3 regions of the Vibrio metoecus genome follow, and region 2 is predicted to be linked to each of the others. Evidence: riboswitches for the same ligand, from Rfam matches in the RefSeq annotation. Region 2 holds a riboswitch; each other region holds the start of a gene.
The links. A riboswitch is a leader RNA that binds a small molecule or an ion and turns the genes downstream of it on or off. The one in region 2 is predicted to bind lysine.

Region 1 (7,468 bases), on a different replicon from region 2:
TACACAGCTTAGCGACGTAGAGAATTTCATCAGCGATTGGCGGTGGTGAGCAGAGCACGACTTTACGGCAACCTGCGATTTGAGCAGGCACACCGAGCATTAGCACGGTTGATGGTAGCGGTGCGCTTCCACCCGGAATATACAGACCCACTTTATTGATCGGGCGAGTCACTTGCTCACACACCACTCCGGGCATGGTTTCCACTTTGATTGGCTGCGCTTTTTGCGCCTTGTGGAATTTGCTGATGTTGTTGTATGCCTGCTCTAGTGCCTGTTTCATCGTTTCCGACAAACGTGCAGCGGCGGCATCCATCTCTTCGCGAGATACGCGCAGTGAGGCGGGTTTTACGCGATCAAATTTTTCGGTTAATTCAAACAGGGCAGCATCACCCTCACTGCGCACTTTCGCAATCACCTGCGCAACTGCGGCAGTGATGTTTGCTCCTTCCGTAATCGCAGGACGTTCTAAAATCGATTCTTGCTGAGCTTCACTCAACGATTGCCAAACCACGGTTCTCATCGCCTTACTCCATCATTTTTTCAATCGGTAACACCAGAATTGAGCTAGCACCGAGAGCTTTGAGCTGCTCCATGGTTTCCCAGAATAGATTTTCTGAGCTCACCATGTGTACCGCGACTTTGGATTTGTCGGCAGACAAGGGGAGCACTGTTGGGTCTTCCGCACCGGGCAACAAGGTTTTGATTTGAGCCAGCTTCTCAACCGGTGCGTGCAGCATGATGTATTTGGATTCTTTGGCTTGTTGTACGCCGTGCATACGAGTGAGGAGCTTATCGATCAGTGCCGCTTTATCTTCAGCAAAAGCCCCTGGGCGTTGAATGAGAGTGGCCTTGGATTCGAAGATCACTTCCGCTTCTTTAAGACCGTTGGCTTCCAAGGTTGCGCCAGTGGAGACCAGATCCGCAATCGCATCGGCTAACCCCGCACGTGGGGCAACTTCAACCGAACCCGTCAACATACAGGTGCTGAAATCCACACCTTGACGATCCATGTAAGCTTTGAGCAGTTGCGGATAAGTGGTGGCAATACGCTTACCATTCAGATCTTGCGGGCCACGATACTCAGCATCTTTTTCGATCGCGATCGACAGACGGCAACCACCAAAGTCCATACGACGAAGAGTGATAAATTCGTTACGTTGGTTGAGTGCTAGGCGATCTAAACGTGTTTCTTCAAGCACGTTTTCACCAACAAAACCCAAATCCACCACCCCATCCATGATCAGTCCTGGAATATCATCGTCACGCACCAACAACAGATCAATCGGCATATTCAGTGAATGAACCACCAAGCGCTCGCCCATGATGTTGAATTTCACACCACATTTTTTCAGCAGTTCTTGGCACTCTTGGCTCAGGCGGCCTTTTTTCTGTACCGCGATTCTTAGTCGTTGTGTTTGCATCTCATTATTCCTTTGCAATTTGTTGAATTTAATGATTTTTTCAAAGCTTAAAACGAAAAACCCTCGGGAGTTTGGTCTCCCGAGGGTTAGAATCTTTTTGTGGCTCTGATTTCAACTCCGGGAGATTCCTGTCCCCCGGGTATGCGTACATCTCCCGAAAGACACCTTAGGGATGATGATGGTGATGAATGTTCATTACGAAATTACGCATACTTAGTTACTTTCTATCTTTTTGATAACTGCCTTCACACTAACCAAGCTGAGTTTTTTTTTCAACCACAAATTGATACTTTTCTGGTTATTTTTTCATGACACCTTGTTTGAGCCGAAAAAAGAGGCCAAATGGCCTCTTTTCTATATATCGATCACGCGATGAATTATGCGGAGACTTGCTTACTGACTTTCGCCTTAGAAAGCAAAGCAAAGATAAAGCACACTGCCACAAAAGCCACAGAAGTTGCACCTAATGCTAACCACAGTGAGCCAAACATACCTAACACTACGTAGCCCAATGCAGAAACCAAAGCAACGGCTAACGCATATGGCAGCTGAGTAGAGACGTGATCAATATGGTGGCAACGCGCGCCTGTCGATGACAGGATGGTGGTATCGGAAATCGGTGAGCAGTGGTCACCAAAAACGGAACCTGCAAGCACCGCACCGAGCATAGGTAGCATCAGCGCAATATCGGTGGCTCCCGCCATATCTCCGGCAATCGGCAGCATAATGCCAAAAGTACCCCATGATGTGCCGGTGGAAAACGCCATTGCGCCTGACAAGATGAACAAAATGACCGGTAACCAATGTGGGCCAATATTCCCTTGTACTAATGATGAAAGGTAAGTCCCCGTCTTCATGTCACCAATCACAGAGCCAATCGTCCACGCAAAAATCAGGATCAGAATCGCACCAAACATCGATTTAGCGCCAGTCCACAACGTTTTTGCGATTTCAACTGTTGGCAATTTTTGACGAAATACGGTGACAAAGGCCATCGCCAGACCAACTAATCCGCCATAAACCAATGAGGTACCTACATTGGTATTTTCAAACGCCCCCAAAATATTAAAGGATTGACCGCTTTCTGCTAATGCGCTCGCGCCAGTCCAAATCATTGCGCTAATCGTCGCAACAACAAGGAAGACGATAGGTAGAACCAAATCTAAAACAGTACCACCTTCACTTTCGTGGATGTCGAGTTCTTCATTCAGCTCATGCGCTTCTTTCGCATCGGTACTTGGATCTTCTTCAAAACCACGACCTTGAGAGGCAGCAATTTCATGTTTGCGCATCTGGCCGATATCCATCTGGAACCATACCACCGCAAATACCATCAGCAACGCAAAGATTGCGTAGAAGTTCATCGGCACTAAGCGTAGATAAGCACCTAGTGCGGAGTAATCTTCAATACCATGCGAAACCAAAATACCGCCGATAATGGTCATGATATACGCGCCCCAGCTTGAAGCGGGCATCACCACACACATCGGTGCCGCCGTGGAATCAAGAATATAGGCTAACTTAGCACGCGAAACGTAAAAGCGATCCGTCACCGGACGGGCGATAGAACCAACAGCAAGGCTATTAAAATAATCGTCAACAAAAATGAATACGCCTAAGAATGCTGCCAGTAATTTCGAACCTCGTTTACTTTTGACTCGAACCTGTGCCCACTGAGCAAAAGCGCGAGTGCCGCCCGACAATGTCAGTAGCGCAGTCATCATGCCCAGTAACAGTAAAAAGCCAACAATACTCATATTCCAAGCATTGATTGCCCCGTCTTTTACAAACACACTACCGACTTGAGTGGCAATATATTGCAACGCTTGACCAACAGAATAGTCGGCCAACAATAAAGCACCTAAGAAAATACCCACACCGAGAGAAAGTAATACGCGGCGAGTAATGATAGCCAGACTCAAAGCCACAAGAGGTGGCACAACTGAGAAAGGCGAAGAAGCAAAATCGATTAAATTCATGATCTTCCTAAACCAGTAAAAAATGGTTAGAGATCTACTGCAGACAAACTAAGTGACTTCATGTCAACTTAATTTATGTTGAACTAAGCGAAAGGGAAGCGAACACTTCACCCAACCCTACAGTAGCGCTCCATAGTTTAACAACAATATAGACTATGGCAGTGTTACACCTATTTGATGTAACCCCAGCCAGTTGCTTTGATGGGCAAACTGACTTCGGCGACAACGCCTTTCTTCACAACTCATAGGCATCACCCTAATTGTGGATACTCTTCGTAATCGCTCCTCTACGGCGAAAACCTCGTAGCTCACTATTCCAATTCATTTGGTTCAAGTTCAGCCCGCTTTTCGCATTAGGTAAGAAACATTTTACTTAACAAAAATATCAATGCAACTAGGTATAGGTGAGAAAAACAAGTGGCACAGCTCACAAATCAACCATACTATTGATACCTATTTCATAAAAAATTCTCACACCTTGATATATCGGTCTAATATTATTTATCTGTGTGATACGTTTTCTGCAGTTACTTTTATATGCCTTGTGTAAATTTTCCAAAAACTAGGAAATACCAATATAAATAAACTTTATATTTTTACTTTCTTACTATTTTGACTTAATATTTGCAGCGAAAACTTGTCAGTATAATAAGCTAGGTTTAGTATTAACTCGTTATCCAAATTGTGAACAGGAAATGGTAATGTCGGAAATCACTAAGACTTTATTAAATATTCGTAGCCTACGTGCTTATGCACGCGAACTGACTATTGAGCAACTTGAAGAAGCTTTAGATAAATTCACTACAGTTGTTGAAGAGCGTAAAGAAGCCGAAGCAGAAGAAATTGCTGCTCGTGCAGAACAAGAAGCGAAATTAGCCGCGATTGCAGAGCAAATTGCTAAAGATGGTATTGATCTAGAAGCGCTTATTTCTGCGCTATCTGGTGAAACAAAAACGAAAGCAAAAGGCAAACGTGCTCCTCGTCCTGCAAAATACAAGTACATCGACACCAACGGTGAAGAAAAGACTTGGACAGGTCAAGGCCGTACTCCTTCTGCCATTCAAAAAGCACTCGACGAAGGTAAATCTCTCGAAGAGTTTGCTCTTTAATTAAGCGTTTCAAACGAATATGAAAAAGGCTCCCAAAGGAGCCTTTTTATTATCTTTATCTTTCCCAATAAGCTTCTTCAAGGCTATCTTCCCGCTCGGGAAGACCACGAGAAAGACGTGGAGAATGTTGAGCCAATACCTCATAACTGGCGCGATTTGAATATTTACACACTTGAGAAAAAGAGGAATAGGTTAAAAACTCATGTTGATGCTTACTTGAGTTAGGTACATTTTCTTTGTGGTATTTATTGGCAGCCATATCGTGTAACAAGGCCGATAATGCTGCATCACCCGCACCATTGGTATTTTTTATCTTCTCTGGCCCACCCATGTACGGTGAAATATGTGAATAAACACGAATCGGGTTTATACAGCTGTCTTTACGTGCAGGGCGGCTAAATTCATAGCGATTAAATTCCGCAACCGAACCAGGTAATAATGGAAGTGAGGTTTCGCGCTTGGCTGATTCTTCTGTATATCCGGCCATAAATAAACCAACTGGGCCTGCAGTACATAACACTAAGTCAACCCAATCCAAGGTTTTATCAGAAGCCGCTAGAGGGTCACTCTCTCCAGTTAACGCCAATGCTTCATCTTCATTCATTGCAACGACAGTAACATGATCACGTAAAAAATCTTGCCAGAATTTAGGATCATCCTGAATAACAAATTTGGTTCCTAGAGTTAATACCACAGGAACATCGTATTTTTTGGCATATTCAATGGCGCGCATTGTCGCTTCTGGCATCGGGTCGCCTTCTTTACAGCGAACTAAATAAGCGGTGATCACTAATGCAGATGCACTGGCAAATATTTTCTCAGGAATACTGTCTGGGCGTAATTGGTTCATTTGACCTTCGCTGATCGCAAAAGTACGTTCACCATCTTCGGTAATCAATGCAAAACAGCGCCCGATGGCACCTTCAACACCTTGTAAATAATTCAGATCCATACGGCTAGAAGTATTACATAGGTAACGATAGCCATAGCTGCCAATTTTGATGTCTTGGCTCATCACACCCAGCAAGGTTGAACGGTCATCGGCTAATACTGAATAGTTGTGCAGCGTATTCCCTATGGTTCCACCTGCATATTCATTGGTAATTAAACGCTGATCTTTTAATTCGTTATATAAGGCCTCAGCCGCTTGATCATCGATCACTAATGAGTGTCCCTTACTCAGCCCATAACGCTCGATCAAATCTGAATCCACCTTGGCCTCAATATCCACCAACGTTTGATCAATACCGATAATATGAGTGCGCGACATCTTCTTATTTTCTTGCGCTTGAATCACTAAAGGATCACGCGCGTGAACTGGAAAATAATGCTTAGATTTGCGTTGGCCAGGAAATTTCATAAGGGTTACTAGGCTTCTGGGATGAAAGGAGCGCCGATTCTACCGCGCACCTTTTAGTGCAGCAACAAAGGAAAAAATAGCAAACGTTTGCACGATGATGATTTTATTTCGCTCTCCATCTTTAGCTATTGGAGCACAAGTGATTCAATGATTTAGCAACATTTGACTGAAGTCAGATGAAGTGTGATTACCGTCTCGGATCTGTCCTCGAAAAATTCTTTCTGTTAGAATCCCCGTCCAAGTTCCTCAAGTGGTAGAAAAGTGATGTCTGTAGAGCACAGCGCAAACAGCCAAAAGAAAGTGATTGTCGGTATGTCTGGAGGGGTTGACTCCTCTGTTTCAGCCTATCTTCTCAAGCAACAGGGTTACCAAGTGGAAGGCCTGTTTATGAAAAACTGGGAAGAAGACGATAACGAAGAGTATTGTACTGCGGCGGAAGATCTTGCAGATGCTCAGGCAGTGTGTGACAAACTCGGCATCCCACTTCATACCATTAATTTTGCCGCAGAATACTGGGATAACGTATTTGAATACTTCCTCGCGGAATATAAAGCCGGACGGACCCCAAACCCAGATATTCTGTGTAATAAAGAAATTAAATTCAAAGCGTTCTTAGAATTTGCCGATGAAGTGCTGGATGCTGATTACATTGCCATGGGTCACTATGTGCGCCGTACTTTCCCGCAAAATGGTGAAAAACCGCAGATGTTACGCGGTCTCGATGGTAACAAAGATCAGAGCTACTTCCTTTATACACTGAGTCATGAGCAAGTGGCGCGCAGCCTATTCCCCGTCGGTGAACTAGAAAAACCAGAAGTACGCCGCATTGCCGAAGAACAAGGCTTAATTACGGCGAAGAAGAAAGATTCAACCGGTATTTGTTTTATCGGTGAGCGCAAATTTACCGACTTCTTATCTCGCTATTTGCCAGCTCAACCGGGTAAAATTGAGACCCCGGAAGGCAAAGTGATTGGTGAGCACCAAGGCTTGATGTACCACACACTCGGACAGCGTAAAGGTCTGCACATTGGTGGTATGAAAGAGAGCAGCGAACAGCCATGGTATGTGGCGGATAAAGATCTCAAACGCAATGTGCTCATTGCAGTACAAGGCGCCGATCATCCCCTGCTCAAGTCTCACGGTTTGGTGGCGGCGCAGCTGCATTGGGTTGACCGTACTCCAATCACTGAACCTCTACGTTGCAGCGTGAAAACCCGCTATCGCCAAAGCGACATCGCTTGTACCATCATTCCACTCAGTGATGACCGAATTAAAGTGATGTTTGATGAGCCGCAAGTAGCTGTAACGCCAGGACAATCCGCCGTGTTTTATCAAGGTGAAATCTGCCTTGGTGGCGGCATCATTGAAGAGCGCATTTAGAGTCAATTTTTAGGAGATTTACGTGGCTAACGCAATTTACGACCGTACCATCGCTTTCGCTGGCATTTGTCAGGCTGTGGCACTTGTTCAACAAGTCGCCCAAAATGGTCACTGTGATTCAGATGCGTTTGAAACGTCGCTCAAAGCCATTACGTGTACTAATCCCAGTAATACACTGGAAGTTTTCGGCCACGAAAGTCAGCTCAAGCTCGGCTTGGA
Region 2 (7,468 bases):
GCCAGACACCATTAAACAACGTTGCTATGAAACACTTGGTGTCACACACGAAACTGCCGATGTGACTTATTTTTCCGCAGATACCCGACTCTCATACAATCACACCATCTGGAGCAATGATTCTTCAGTGCAGCCAAACAAGATCAATAAGGTGATTGTCTTTGGTGATAGCCTTTCCGATACAGGCAACATTTTTAATGCCTCTCAATGGCGTTTCCCAAATCCGTCATCGTGGTTTCTGGGCCATTTCTCAAACGGTTTTGTCTGGACGGAATATTTGGCGCAAGGGTTAAACATCCCCGTTTATAACTGGGCTGTGGGGGGAGCCGCAGGACGTAACCAATACATCGCTCTGACTGGGGTTTACGAGCAAGTCAGCTCATACCTAACATACATGCAGCTGGCAAAGCATTACCAACCGGAAAACAGTTTATTTACCTTGGAATTTGGCTTGAATGATTTCATGAACTACAACCGCTCCCTCGCTGACGTTAAAGCCGATTACAGTTCTGCGTTGATTCGCTTGGTGGATGCGGGAGCCGAGAACATTGTTTTGCTCACGTTACCAGACGCAACGCGTGCGCCACAATTTCAATATTCGACTCAAGAGCAGATTGAAACGGTACGTAACAAAATCATCGGTATGAACGCGTTTATCCGTGAACAAGCCCGTTACTACCAAATGCAGGGGATTCGTATTGCACTGTTTGATGCACATGCGTTGTTCGAAAGCATGACCAGTGATCCTCAACAACATGGTTTTGCAAATGCGAATTCACCGTGTTTGGATATTCGACGTAGCTCAGCCGCCGACTATTTACTTTCCCATTCACTTTCTGCTGAGTGTGCAGCCCAAGGCTCCGACCGTTTCGTGTTCTGGGAGGTCACCCATCCCACCACGGCAACACACCGCTATATTGCGCAGCAAATTCTTGCCACTCAAATGGCAGAATTTCCTCTCTAAGAATAGCACTCAATGAGGATAGGTGAACCTATCCTCATTTTTGCGACACCACTGACTTTGCTTTCTGACTCATCTCTTCGTAGCCTTACAAAAAGAGCAGAGGGTGAACGTGATGAAAAAACCAAACCAAACTTCTGCTTTTACTGGTTCAGAGCTATTAAATATCTACTACCAGCGTCGAGTATCACTTTTCATCGCCTCAATTTCCAGTTTGGTTTTTTTCCCTTTGGCAATGAAAAATCTGATGATTCATCAGATCGTTTTAGGCGGTTTGATCATCGTATTTCAATGCACATTGTTGTTTGAAATCTCCGCAATCTACCACCAGAAAAAAACGCCATGGGGCTTTCGGCTTCCACTCTCTTTAGTCGTTATCATTGTAGTTATGGCGATCCACATCTTTGGCACTTTGGCGAGTTACTGGCTTTTCCCGGTGATCATTTCGATTGCTTTTTTACTCCCGCCCAAAGACAACTTACTGACGATTTTCATCATTATTCCATCTAGCATATGGGCTTTGATTCCGCATCAAACTTCAGAAGTCACTTTACGCTTTAGCCTTGCGATCAGCGCCTGCGCTGCCATCATGTATGTGGTTGTGGATGCCATTCGTAAACTGCACGCAGAATTGTTCTATCTATCAACCCGTGACGCATTGACTGGCAGCCTGAATCGCCACCAACTTGAGAGTTTTTTGCGTAAAAACATTCAACTCTGCCAGATGAGTCATCAATATTCAGTTATTGCCGTCATCGATGTAGATCATTTCAAAACAATTAATGATCTCTATGGCCATGACACTGGTGACAAAGTCATCACGCAGCTGGTCGAGATTATTAACACTCACAGCCGCGAATTAGATTTACTGTTTCGATTAGGCGGCGATGAGTTTCTACTGCTGTTTGAAAACACCACACTGAATGAGGCCTTGATGGTCATCAGCCACATTGGATGCCGAATTCAACAGGCACACTACCCTAGGCATGCCGAAGTCACTATCAGTGCTGGGTTAGCAGAAGTGCGGCGCACCGATACTCCGGAACAGTGGTTTAAACGAGCAGATATTTCGCTCTATCATTCGAAAAAAATGGGGAAGAACCGAGTCTGTTCAGAGGAGAAAGAAGTGGTTGAGCTCAATAGTAAACAGTGTGATTCACTGCTGAACTCAACCCATGGTCATCGTTAAACCATCATTACCATTTGCACCAGTTGCGGTAATACAATACCCAAACAGAACAAGGCACCTTGCCATTTGGGAGGTTTGATCGCCAGTATAGCGGGAGCCATAAAATACAAGATCACCAATACCGGTAACGCATTGATGTGTTCTAAACCAACCAACGCAACCGTTAGCAGCACCGCTCCCATCGTGAGCTGATAAGGTAATTTCAATTTATAGCCAAGCAGCCCAATAAAAAGCAGCGCAGCAAGCAATAACACCATGTCCATAATCGCCTCACAAAGTGATATTAATTCTCATTTACCACAATAATAGTCTGCTCTTGCTTTAGATTCAAGTTGTAAAACAAGCAAAAAAACCATTAGAAAAAATAATCCAATCTATAGATATTTATCGTGAACAAAAAAGCAAGAATCGATTGATAGATAAGGGGTACAGCAATACTATCTCGCGCCGAGAGCAGTGCTCTCTAACGATTTTTCATTAGCTGATTTTAATAAGATATTGTTTTTATCTGGAGATAACGATGTCTGCCTCGCTTTCTGTCGCAAAACTGACCTTTTTTATCGCTATTCTGGCTGCTGTGGGTCAAGCAACCCAAACCATGTACGTGCCTTCTATTGGGTACATGGCACAAGAATTTTTGGTTTCACCGGCTGCACTACAGGCGGTGATGGCTTGCTATCTTATTCCTTATGGTTTGTCACAATTCGTTTACGGTACGCTGTCGGATCGCATTGGTCGTAAGCCCATCATCATTGCTGGGTTAATCATTTATGTCCTCGGTTCACTGATTGCCCTTTTTGCACATCAATATTCTTGGTTTTTGATTGGTAGCTTTGTGCAAGGCCTTGGGATTGGTTGTGGCGGTGCGATGTCCCGCACACTCTCTCGTGACTGCTTTGACGGAGCTGAATTACATAAAGTGAACAGCTTAATTAGCATGTGCCTTATCTTCTCACCTTTGGTCGCCCCCGTCTTAGGCGGCTACCTAACGGAAAGTTTTGGCTGGCGTTCAAGTTATTTGTTCTTGTCTCTGTTTGCGATTGCGGTCGTGATTACCATGATGACCAGCATGGTGGAAACGCTACCTAAGGCTGCGCGTAAGAAAGAACCGGTATTGCGCAGCTATCACTACGTGTTATCCGATCGCCGCTTCCAAGGTTACTTAATTTGCCTTGTTGCCACTTTTGCAGGTCTTGCGGTTTTTGAGGCAGCTGCCGGCGTGTTACTCGGTGGTGTACTTGGCTTGCCTGCAACCACCGTGAGTTTGCTGTTTGTATTGCCAATTCCTGGCTACTTAGCGGGCGCGTGGCTTTCTAACTTGATTGCTCGTCACTGGCGTGAAAAAGCCGCCATGCGTGTCGGTTTGATCGCAATCCTCACCGGTTCTCTGGTGATTATGTTGCCCGGCCTGCTTGGCATGACAACCGCATGGTCCTTAATTGGTGGCGCTACGATTTACTTCCTTGGTGCGGGCATTTTATTCCCAGCCGCAACCACAGGCGCACTCTCTCCTTTCCCTTATCATGCAGGGACTGGCGGGGCAATCTTAGGTGGCATGCAAAACTTAGGTGCGGGTCTCGCAACACTGTTTGCCGCGATGTTCCCTGCGTCAGATCAACTGCCACTCGGTACCATCATGTTACTGATGTCGGTCGTGGCACTGTGGGGGCTAAAACGCGTTTACACCAAACAGCCGCCTTCAGATGAAATGCCGATCGCCATCTAAAGAGAGAAAGCTCTCGCTGCTTCGCGAATATACCGGATGAGATCAATTTCGCTGCAGAAATGGGGAAATTAAATCTTGTCGTCACCTGAAAAGGCAGTAATATACGTTGTGTGTCACAGTTTTTGAGTGAATCACTCAAAGTGGTACACGTTCCTTTAAGTAGAGGCGCGCTGTTCATGAGTCGCCAGTCGTAGGTTGACCCCGATGATGACTGGTTAAAGGGTACAGCGCCGAAGTGATCGTTGCGTCATCAACGTTCGCTGGGCCAGCATTGAACAAATGTCGGACTGCCATAGTTTGTTGTCTATGGAGCGCTACCTTGAAGGATAAGAAGTGTTATTTCGCTGAAATGTGTTTTTTATCCTGCTGGTAGATCTCCACCTGAAAAGGTGATGTGAGATCCATGAATTTAGCCGTTTATTCTGACTCGATTTATTCGGTCATCCCACCGCTACTGGCGGTGCTGCTCGCGATTACGACCCGCCGAGTGTTACTCTCTTTAGGCGCAGGCATTTTCGCTGGCGCTATCATGCTTAACCATTTCTCTCCTCTAAACACATTGCAATACCTGTTCGGTAAGATCAGCGGCTTGTTCTGGTCAAATGGTGCTGCCAACAGCGATAACATCAACATGTTGGTGTTCATGCTACTACTAGGTGGGTTGATCAGTTTAATGACCGCATCAGGCGCAACACGCGCTTTTGCAGTATGGGCTGAACGTAAATGTAAAGATCGCCGCAGTGCAAAAGCGCTGACAGGGTTAATGGTATTTGCCTTTTTCATCGATGATTTTTTCCATAGCTTGTCTGTGGGTGCGATTTGCCGCCCAGTGACGGATCGCTTTCAAATCTCGCGCGCGAAACTCGCCTATTTGCTCGACTCTACCGCTGCACCTGTCTGTGTAATTACACCGATTTCCTCTTGGGGTGCTTATATCATCGCCCTGATTGGCGGAATTTTAGCCGCCCACGAAATGACAGATATCAGTGCGATTTCAGCGTTTGTACAGATGATCCCGATGAACCTGTACGCAGTATTTACTTTGCTTATGGTGCTCGCAGTCATTTTCCTGCCGATGGATATTGGCCCAATGCGCCAACATGAAGCATGGGCTCGTGAAGGTAAATTGTGGGATGAAAGCAAAGGCCGCCCTGCGGGCTTAGATATGGAAGGCGGAGAAACCGCACGCGGCACCATGATTGATATGGTTTTGCCCATCGCGGTACTGACCATCACCACCTTGATTTTCATGATCCAAACCGGCAACGCCGTATTAACGACCAAAGGTGAAGCTTTCTCTTTGATTGGCGCTTTGGAAAACACCAATGTGGCTCAGTCGCTGGTTTACGCCGCACTGTGTAGCTTGGCGGTCTCGATTGTTCTGTCACTGCGCTTAAAACTGTCTGCGCAAACATGGTTATCAACCGCACCAAAAGGCGTAATGGCCATGATGCCAGCGATCATCATTTTGCTGTTTGCCTGGACCATTGGCGGTGTGGTGCGCGATCTACAAACTGGCATTTACCTCGCGTCACTAACGCAAGGTAACCTACCGGTTGAACTGCTGCCGGCTTTAGTGTTCGTACTCTCTTGTTTGATGGCCTTTGCCACAGGCACCAGTTGGGGTACTTTCGGCATTATGCTGCCACTCGCGGGCGATATCGCTGCAGCGTCAGACATCAGTTTGATGCTACCAACCCTCTCTGCTGTATTAGCAGGCGCAGTGTTTGGAGATCACGCCTCACCGATTTCCAGCACCAGTATCCTTTCTGCAACCGGTGCAGGTAGCCACCATATTGATCACGTGGTCACTCAACTTCCGTACGCCATCAGTGCCGCGATGGGTGCGTTGCTCGGTTATCTAGCGATGGGTTTACTGCATTCCGTTTGGGCAGGTTTAGCGGCCAGCAGTGTGTGGTTTGTGCTGTTTTGTGCCTTTAACCTACGCCAAAAACGCTGGCAACAAGAACCGGTTGAAGCCTAATTTTTTCACACCGCCCCATAGGGCGGTGTTTTTTTCTGAGCGAATCAATCCTTGATTGGCCACCAGTCCTTCGGCGGAGTTAGACCCCAGCGTGCAAACTCTTCAGGTTGATAAACGCCTCTCCCTTGGCGGTTAATCTGGATCGGAATGTATTTGGCAGGTTCTTGCTTATCTAGAATACGGGTCACCAGTTCAGCAGCCATTTCACCTTGCTCTAATCCAAATAATACGACCCCACCCGCGGCTTTACCTTTACCGACGGAGAAATCCCAAAATCCAAATAAAGGTAACCGAGAATGTTGATTGGTCCAACTGAGGATATTTTCCGCAGGGATATGACGCCCTGTATCATCAATCAGAGTCTGATATAAGCCGACGATAACCGCGCCATAACCTTGTTGAGGGGCTTGTTCAATGGCATCGTGCCACTGCACTTCTTTCTCAATCGCTCGGATTTCCACATCCAACCCTAGGTTTTTCTTGATCAGCGCATATTGACTTTGCATATACTCCAAAGCAATTTTTGAAGTATTACCCGAGTCGAATAAAACCAGCACGCGATGCTTATCTTGCGGTAATAAACGGCCAATCTCTGCCATATTTTTTACAAACAGAGGCTGTTCTAAAATTCCCGTCACTTGAGCAATCCCCGAATACTCGTCCAGCAACTCTCTTGGATTTGAGTTAATGCCGAGAAACACAATCGAGATCGGCTCGTTATACAGTTTGGGCAAAAGATAATACAGTGCGTTGTCATCGCCAAGGACTACAAGCTTGGGTTTTAGCGTCTGATAGGTTTGAAAAGCCCGCTCCGCGGCTGCACTGAATTCTCGCACCGGGATCCGCTTGGTATTCATTTCAAAAAAGTGCAGTTGGTGCGAGGGCTTTATTCCTTCTTTTAAACCTTGGATATAACTCGCATCCCAAGCATAACCCGAGTGATAACTTTGGATCACCAACACATCATCTGCCCATGTAGGCATGCAAAAACACCAGACTAACCCCATCCACCAACGCATATTGTTTCCTCCCTAATGTCATGCAAGTGTAGTCTAGACTCGCCAAACCGCTGGCTTAAAAACGCTTTGTGGCCATCAATCTCTCAATTCCATCACACGTCCCTCCCCGCCATCTCCTACATTCCGGCGACTCCATCTATACTCAATCACAAGGTTCCTAAAAGAATGCACGAGAATGACCCATCGAAATATAGAAGAAATGGACTCCAATCCGATACTCAGTCGCATCGGCCGCCGCATCATTCTTATCATGGTGATTTTAAGTGGCGCCGTGACGTTACTGATGACCCTCACTCAAACGTACATTGATTACAATCGAGAATTCAATAACGTTGAAGAGCGGCACAATGAAATCAAAACGATTCATGCCGATTTATTGGCAAGCTCGCTGTGGAACTATGATTTGCTGGTTCTCACCCAACGGCTAGAAGGCTTAGTCAATCTGCCGAATGTGGATTACATGGAGATCACCTCGGGTAACTATCATTTCTCTGCTGGGCATCCTGTCTCTAGTATGGCGTTAAATAGCCGCTTTCCTCTCAATTTCACCAATCCTGAAACTCATCAACTCGAAAAAATTGGCGAGTTG
Region 3 (7,468 bases), on a different replicon from region 2:
GTAGACAGTAGACCAGATCAAACTGAATGCCGATCAACTGACAGAAACCGTACAGCGCAAATCCGATAAAGAAAGTCGAGAATAAGGTAGCACCAAGTGCTAGTACGGTAATTTCCCACTTTTGATCTTTTAGATTGGGTAGCTTAATCCCCAAACCACCAGCAAAAAGTAGGAAGCCTAGAATCCCTTTGAGCAGAAAATTTTCAAAGTTGATACTGGTGACGGTTTCTGTCGCGATTTGGGAGAGATGGAACCAGTTGTTTTGACCTGCGATGAGGATTAATAAAGACAACATCATCGAACCAGCAGTAATCGCGATGGTCGTTTGCATTTTGCTGATCTTGCTGTTTAAAAAAGCAATCAACATGGCTGCCGCCGAGAGGAAGCACAAAGTGTGATAGACGGACATTCTCTTCTCAGTGTGTGTAACAATTTGTGAACGAAATTGTCTTTCTCTGTTGAGTAAATAGCAAATACTTTTTAATCATACGAGGGTGAGCTCACACACAAAATATTTTGGTTGGTTTAATCATTTTTTAGACGTCTAGATTTCTGAAATTTGTGTGATAGGATGTCATCAAAGCAAAAGGAATGAGGCGGTATAGTGAGAATGGAAGTGAGACAACAACTTGAGCAACAACTGAAACAGCGTATCCTACTGATTGATGGTGGTATGGGAACGATGATTCAGAGTTATAAGTTACAAGAGGAGGATTATCGTGGTGATCGATTTGCAAATTGGCACTGTGATTTAAAAGGAAACAACGACCTCTTAGTGCTTACTCAACCGCAAATCATTAAAGACATTCATTCGGCTTATCTCGAAGCGGGGGCTGATATTCTTGAGACCAACACGTTTAACTCGACCACGATTGCCATGGCTGACTATGACATGCAGGCGCTCAGTGATGAGATTAATTTTGCCGCTGCCAAACTGGCGCGTGAAGTTGCTGATGAATGGACAGCTAAAAATCCTAATAAGCCACGCTATGTCGCTGGTGTGCTTGGTCCAACCAACCGTACGTGTTCTATTTCTCCTGATGTGAATGATCCGGGCTTTCGTAATGTTTCCTTTGACCAGCTTGTTCAGGCCTATTCCGAATCCACCCGTGCTTTGATCAACGGCGGAAGCGATCTGATCCTCATTGAAACCATCTTCGATACACTGAACGCCAAAGCCTGTGCGTTTGCGGTCGATAGCGTATTTGAAGAACTGGGCATCAACTTACCGGTGATGATTTCCGGTACGATTACCGATGCCTCAGGCCGTACTCTGTCTGGACAGACGACGGAAGCTTTCTACAACGCCTTGCGTCATGTACGGCCGATTTCGTTTGGCTTGAACTGTGCGTTAGGCCCTGATGAGCTGCGCCAGTATGTGGAAGAGCTTTCACGCATTTCGGAATGCTATGTTTCCGCGCACCCGAATGCGGGGTTACCGAATGCGTTTGGCGAATACGATCTCTCTGCCGAGGAGATGGCAGAACATATTGCCGAATGGGCGCAAGCAGGTTTTCTTAACTTAGTCGGTGGCTGCTGTGGTACTACTCCTGAGCATATCGCCGCCATTGCCAAAGCCGTCGAGGGTGTAAAACCAAGGGCTCTGCCAGATCTGAAAGTAGAATGTCGTCTCTCGGGTTTAGAGCCGCTCAATATTGGCCCTGAAACCTTGTTTGTTAACGTGGGCGAACGTACTAACGTCACCGGTTCAGCGCGTTTTAAGCGTTTAATTAAAGAAGAGCAATACGACGAAGCGCTCGATGTGGCGCGTGAGCAAGTCGAAAACGGCGCGCAGATCATTGATATCAACATGGATGAAGGCATGTTGGACGCCGAGGCGTGCATGGTGCGCTTTTTGAATCTATGCGCCTCTGAACCAGAAATCTCCAAAGTTCCGGTGATGGTCGACTCCTCGAAATGGGAGGTGATTGAAGCGGGTCTGAAATGCATTCAGGGTAAAGGCATCGTCAACTCTATTTCTTTAAAAGAAGGCAAAGAGAAGTTTATTGCCCAAGCCAAATTGGTGCGTCGCTATGGTGCCGCCGTGATTGTGATGGCGTTTGACGAAGTGGGCCAAGCCGATACCCGTGAGCGCAAATTGGAGATCTGTCGTCGGGCTTACCATATTTTGGTCGATGAAGTGGGCTTCCCACCGGAAGATATTATTTTTGACCCTAACATCTTTGCCGTTGCGACCGGAATTGATGAGCACAATAACTATGCGTTGGATTTCATTAATGCGGTGGCAGACATTAAGCGTGATCTGCCGCATGCGATGATTTCTGGCGGTGTGTCTAACGTTTCCTTCTCTTTCCGCGGCAACAACTATGTGCGTGAAGCGATCCATGCTGTTTTCCTTTATCACTGCTTCAAACACGGTATGGACATGGGGATTGTCAACGCAGGGCAGCTTGAAATCTACGATAACGTGCCGCTGAAACTGCGCGAGGCAGTGGAAGATGTAATCCTCAATCGACGTAACGATGGCACGGAAAGATTGCTTGAAATTGCCGAAGCGTATCGCGAAAACAGTGTCGGTAAAGAAGAGGATGCTTCTGCGTTAGAGTGGCGCGCATGGCCTGTGGCTAAGCGTCTAGAACACGCTTTAGTCAAAGGCATCACCGAATTTATCGTCCAAGACACTGAAGAAGCACGTCAGCAAGCCAGCAAACCGCTGGAAGTGATTGAAGGGCCGTTGATGGATGGCATGAACGTGGTCGGTGACTTGTTCGGGGAAGGGAAAATGTTCCTCCCACAAGTCGTAAAATCAGCGCGTGTCATGAAACAAGCCGTTGCGTATCTTGAGCCTTTCATTAATGCGCAAAAAAGTGGTAGCACCTCCAATGGCAAGATCTTGCTGGCGACTGTAAAAGGCGATGTGCATGACATTGGTAAGAACATTGTTGGCGTTGTGCTGCAGTGTAATAACTTCGAGATCATCGATCTTGGTGTGATGGTGCCTTGTGAACAGATCCTCAAAGTCGCGCGCGAGCAAAATGTCGATATCATCGGTCTCTCTGGGCTTATCACGCCGTCTTTGGATGAGATGGTGCACGTGGCGAAAGAGATGGAGCGACAAGGGTTTGAACTGCCACTTTTGATTGGTGGGGCAACGACGTCTAAAGCGCATACTGCGGTGAAGATCGAGCAGAATTATCATGCGCCTGTGGTGTACGTGAATAACGCATCGCGCGCGGTGGGGGTGTGTACTTCACTACTGTCTGATGAGCTGCGTCCCGGTTTTATCGAACGTTTGGATCTCGATTATGAGCGCACGCGTGATCAGCATGCTCATAAAACGCCCAAATCGCGGCCAGTCACATTAGAGCAGGCACGTGCTAATAAAGCGGCGCTGGATTGGGCAAATTACACGCCGCCCGCTCCTGCGAAACCGGGTGTGCATGTGTTTGAAAACATTGCGTTAGCCACACTACGTCCTTACATCGACTGGACGCCTTTCTTTATGACTTGGTCGCTTATGGGCAAATACCCTGCCATTTTGGAGCATGAAGAGGTTGGTGAAGAAGCCAAACGTCTATTTCATGATGCCAATGCCTTGCTTGATAAAGTAGAGCGAGAAGGGCTACTGAAAGCCAGTGGTATGTGTGCGCTGTTCCCAGCAGCGAGCGTGGGTGATGATATTGAGGTGTACAGCGACGAATCGCGTACGCAAGTGGCGCATGTGCTGTACAACTTGCGTCAGCAGACCGAAAAGCCGAAAGGAGCCAACTACTGTTTGTCAGACTATGTCGCTCCGAAAGAGAGCGGTAAGCGCGATTGGATTGGCGCGTTTGCGGTGACAGGTGGCATTGGTGAGCGAGCATTGGCCGATGCTTATAAAGCACAAGGTGATGATTACAATGCGATCATGATCCAAGCGGTGGCCGATCGTTTGGCGGAAGCCTTTGCGGAATATCTGCATGAAAAAATGCGTAAAGAGATTTGGGGCTACGCGAGCGATGAAAATCTCTCAAATGATGAGCTGATCCGAGAGCGTTATCAGGGGATTCGACCAGCACCGGGTTATCCTGCCTGTCCAGAGCACACCGAAAAAGCGACCTTGTGGCAGATGCTGAATGTTGAAGAGACCATCGGCATGTCACTGACCACTAGCTATGCGATGTGGCCGGGCGCTTCGGTATCCGGTTGGTATTTCTCGCATCCTGATTCTCGCTATTTTGCGGTCGCGCAGATCCAGCAAGATCAGCTGCACAGCTACGCTGAGCGTAAAGGTTGGAGTTTGCAAGAAGCCGAAAAATGGCTAGCGCCGAACCTCGATGCTTAATCAGTAAAACAGTAATCCACAATAACAAGAGGCCACATGATGTGGCCTCTTAGTTTTTATCTCGTGAGTTTGAGTTTTATTCTTGCTCAAACAGCTCTTTATGCAGTTTCTGCACCGCTTGCTTAGAGACAGATTCATGCAGCAAGAAGCAGAGGTTATGCGCGCTGGCGCCATAGCAAATCATACGGAGGTTGTAATCTTCCAATACGCTGAATACTTGTTTTGCGTAGCCGCGGCTCTCTTTCATCTTGTTGCCGATCAGAGCAATCAAACACAGGTTGTATTCGACTTCTACCGTACACAGCTCTTCCAACTCGGTGCGCACCGCTTCAGGCAATTCTGGTGCACCACCTGAGGTATCGGTTTTATCCAGTGTCAGTGACACGCTGATTTCTGATGTGGTGATGAGATCGACCGAAATTTTATGCTTGGCGAGAATTTCGAACACTTTGGCGAGGAAACCGTAAGCATGGAACATCTGCGCGCTACGCAGTGTCACCATGGTTTGATTACAGCGTAGTGCAAGTGCGCGATACAGTGGCGCGCTTTCGACTTGTTTACGGATCCAAGTGCCGCCTTTTTCTGGTTCTTTTGAAGAACCAACAAACACCGGAATGCCATGACGCACGGCTGGAAGCAATGTGGATGGATGCAGTATTTTGGCACCAAAATTGGCCATTTCTGAGGCTTCGCTAAAGCTTATCTCAGGAATCGGCGCTGCTTTTGGCGCGATACGTGGATCGGTACTGTAGATCCCCGGCACGTCTGTCCAAATTTCCAAGCCACAAGCTTGCACGGCTTCGGCAATCAAAGCTGCTGAATAATCACTGCCACCGCGGCCTAAGGTCGTTGTATTGCCTTGGGCATCAGAGCCGATAAAGCCTTGAGTCACCACCACATACTGTTCACACAATGGAACCAGTTTTTCTTTGGCCAACTGAGCGATTTCTGCCAGTTGTGGCTCGGCACGACCGTAGTGGTCATCCGTACGTAGCACTTCGCGGATATCAAAACGTACCGCATCAACACCACGCTCACGCATCAGTTGAGCCAAGATATAAGTAGAAATCAGCTCACCGCACGCCACTAAGTGGTCGGTCAATTTCTTGCTCGATTGAAATGAGGCGGCTTCTGCAGCACTCGCCACAGAATCTAGCACGGCTTTGACTTCTTTTTCGACGCGTGTCGGATCGGCGAGCTGGTCGATAATCACATAATGGATATCAGCCAGTTGTTGCAAAATCGCTTGGCGACGTTCCGCTGAGGCCACGCCATTGGCGAGTTCGACCAATAAATTGGTCACCCCAGAGCAGGCGCTGCTGACTACTAAGCGTGTTTGTGGATTGTTTTCGATAATGGCCGAACAACGGCTCATGGCTTCAAAGTTGGCGACACTAGTACCACCAAATTTGGCGACGTTAAATGTGCTCACGGCAATTCTCCCAGACTTCCTGAAAAACGAGTTGTTGGTAACCCAACGTCCAATGTTGTGAAGAGAGTGTTTTTTAATAGAGCAAAATAGAGGAGTGACTATAGAAAGATTTCCCTCAGAAGCTCTTCATCAGATTCGAGCTGATGACAGTTGAAGGGATTCAGCCCATTCAACCGATAAACCAAAGCCGCAACTTTAATTCACCTCGGCACTACTCCCCCTGAATGTTCTGTTTTGGAGTTGAGGCTCCACAAAACATCTGCCTGGGCAGTGCTCCTCTTCTGCTAGATAGCTCACACATTGAACGGTGTTGGTGAAATCTTGTCAACGACAAAATGTTCCAAAAGTGCAAATAAAAATGACATTAGTGTGACAAGGATTAACACTCTGGACATAGGTCGAATTGTTGCTGCAACTTAATTGCATTACTCTGATGGTTCTGGTCGCCACAACAAGGAGTCGTTATGACAATTCGCAGTTTTATCCCCCCGCATCGGATTTTGATGGGTCCCGGGCCTTCTGATATTTCTCCGCAAGTGTTACAAGCGCTAAGTCGCCCCACAGTCGGTCATCTTGATCCTCTGTTTATCGGCATGATGGATGAGCTAAAACAGCTGTTGAAATATGCTTTCCAAACTGAAAATGAATTCACCATTGCAGTATCTGCGCCGGGCAGTGCAGGGATGGAAGCCTGTTTTGTTAACCTCATCGAGCCGGGCGATAAAGTGATTGTATGTCGCAATGGCGTGTTTGGTGAGCGGATGCGCGATAACGCTGTGCGTTGTGGGGCCGAAGTTGTGGTGGTTGATGATGAATGGGGTTGCCCAATCAGCGTTGAACAAGTGCAAGCCGCGATAGATGAGCATCCGGATGCGAAAATACTGGCTTTTGTACAAGCAGAAACGTCAACCGGAGCCTTAAGTGATGCGCAAGCGTTAGGTGCTCTAGCGAAGCAGCATGGTTTGTTGACGATTGTTGATGCGGTGACCTCGCTCGGCGGCGTTCCCCTGCTGGTGGATGAGTGGCAACTGGATGCGGTGTATTCTGGCAGCCAAAAATGTCTCTCTTGTGTGCCGGGTTTGGCTCCGTTGACGTTTTCACCTCGTGCAATTGAGAAGATTCAATCACGAAAAGCACCGATTCAAAGCTGGTTCCTTGATCAGAGCTTGGTATTAGGTTATTGGAGTGGGGCGGGTAAGCGCAGCTATCACCACACCGCACCAGTCAATAGCTTGTACGCTCTGCACGAAGCACTATTGCTGTTGCAACAAGAAGGGCTAGAGCAAGCGTGGCAGCGCCATCGTGTGATGCACGGCAAGCTCAAACAAGGCTTAGAGCAACTGGGCTTTAAGTTTGTGGTAGCTGAGCCGTATCGTTTGCCGCAGTTGAACGCGATTTATGTTCCGGAAGGCATTGATGAAGCGAAAGTGCGTAGTCACCTGCTCAATGAATACAATTTGGAAATTGGTGCAGGGCTCGGGGCATTAGCTGGCAAAGCGTGGCGGATTGGCGTAATGGGCTACGGTGCGCGCTCGGAAAACATTGCGTTATGTTTACGTGCACTGGAAGAGTCACTGCGTTAATGCAAAGCGGTGTGAAATAGAAATCAGGGTGGCTTAGGCCACCCTGATTTCTATTTGAGATTAGGGGGTTACGGCAGAAGGGGCTTGTTCTGCGCCGGATGCCGTACTTGTCGCCTTGATGGGCGCTTGATATTGAACGGTGCTGAAGTCCTGATTGGGGAACAGAAA

Region 1: another riboswitch for lysine. It lies ahead of EPB59_RS07335 (Na+/H+ antiporter NhaC family protein); the one in region 2 lies ahead of EPB59_RS15530 (Na+/H+ antiporter NhaC family protein).
Region 3: another riboswitch for lysine. It lies ahead of lysC (lysine-sensitive aspartokinase 3); the one in region 2 lies ahead of EPB59_RS15530 (Na+/H+ antiporter NhaC family protein).

Annotation. Positions count from the first base shown of each region.
Region 1 covers NZ_CP035686.1:1,626,614-1,634,081, forward strand. Annotated here, with positions in the region: gene hisD (histidinol dehydrogenase) at 1-520, opposite strand, end outside; gene hisG (ATP phosphoribosyltransferase) at 525-1,421, opposite strand; His leader region at 1,477-1,609, opposite strand; gene EPB59_RS07335 (Na+/H+ antiporter NhaC family protein) at 1,799-3,400, opposite strand; lysine riboswitch at 3,516-3,698, opposite strand; gene EPB59_RS07340 (H-NS family nucleoid-associated regulatory protein) at 4,102-4,509, shown strand; gene EPB59_RS07345 (inosine/guanosine kinase) at 4,565-5,869, opposite strand; gene mnmA (tRNA 2-thiouridine(34) synthase MnmA) at 6,134-7,249, shown strand; gene hflD (high frequency lysogenization protein HflD) at 7,272-7,468, shown strand, end outside.
Region 2 covers NZ_CP035687.1:435,762-443,229, forward strand. Annotated here, with positions in the region: gene EPB59_RS15510 (SGNH/GDSL hydrolase family protein) at 1-964, shown strand, start outside; gene EPB59_RS15515 (GGDEF domain-containing protein) at 1,077-2,150, shown strand; gene EPB59_RS15520 (hypothetical protein) at 2,147-2,407, opposite strand; gene emrD (multidrug efflux MFS transporter EmrD) at 2,671-3,876, shown strand; lysine riboswitch at 4,029-4,201, shown strand; gene EPB59_RS15530 (Na+/H+ antiporter NhaC family protein) at 4,280-5,860, shown strand; gene EPB59_RS15535 (ABC transporter substrate-binding protein) at 5,905-6,879, opposite strand; gene EPB59_RS15540 (sensor histidine kinase) at 7,055-7,468, shown strand, end outside.
Region 3 covers NZ_CP035686.1:2,390,864-2,398,331, reverse strand. Annotated here, with positions in the region: gene EPB59_RS10855 (cation:proton antiporter) at 1-409, opposite strand, end outside; gene metH (methionine synthase) at 605-4,285, shown strand; gene lysC (lysine-sensitive aspartokinase 3) at 4,362-5,717, opposite strand; lysine riboswitch at 5,829-6,006, opposite strand; gene EPB59_RS10840 (pyridoxal-phosphate-dependent aminotransferase family protein) at 6,182-7,300, shown strand; gene EPB59_RS10835 (PglL family O-oligosaccharyltransferase) at 7,361-7,468, opposite strand, start outside.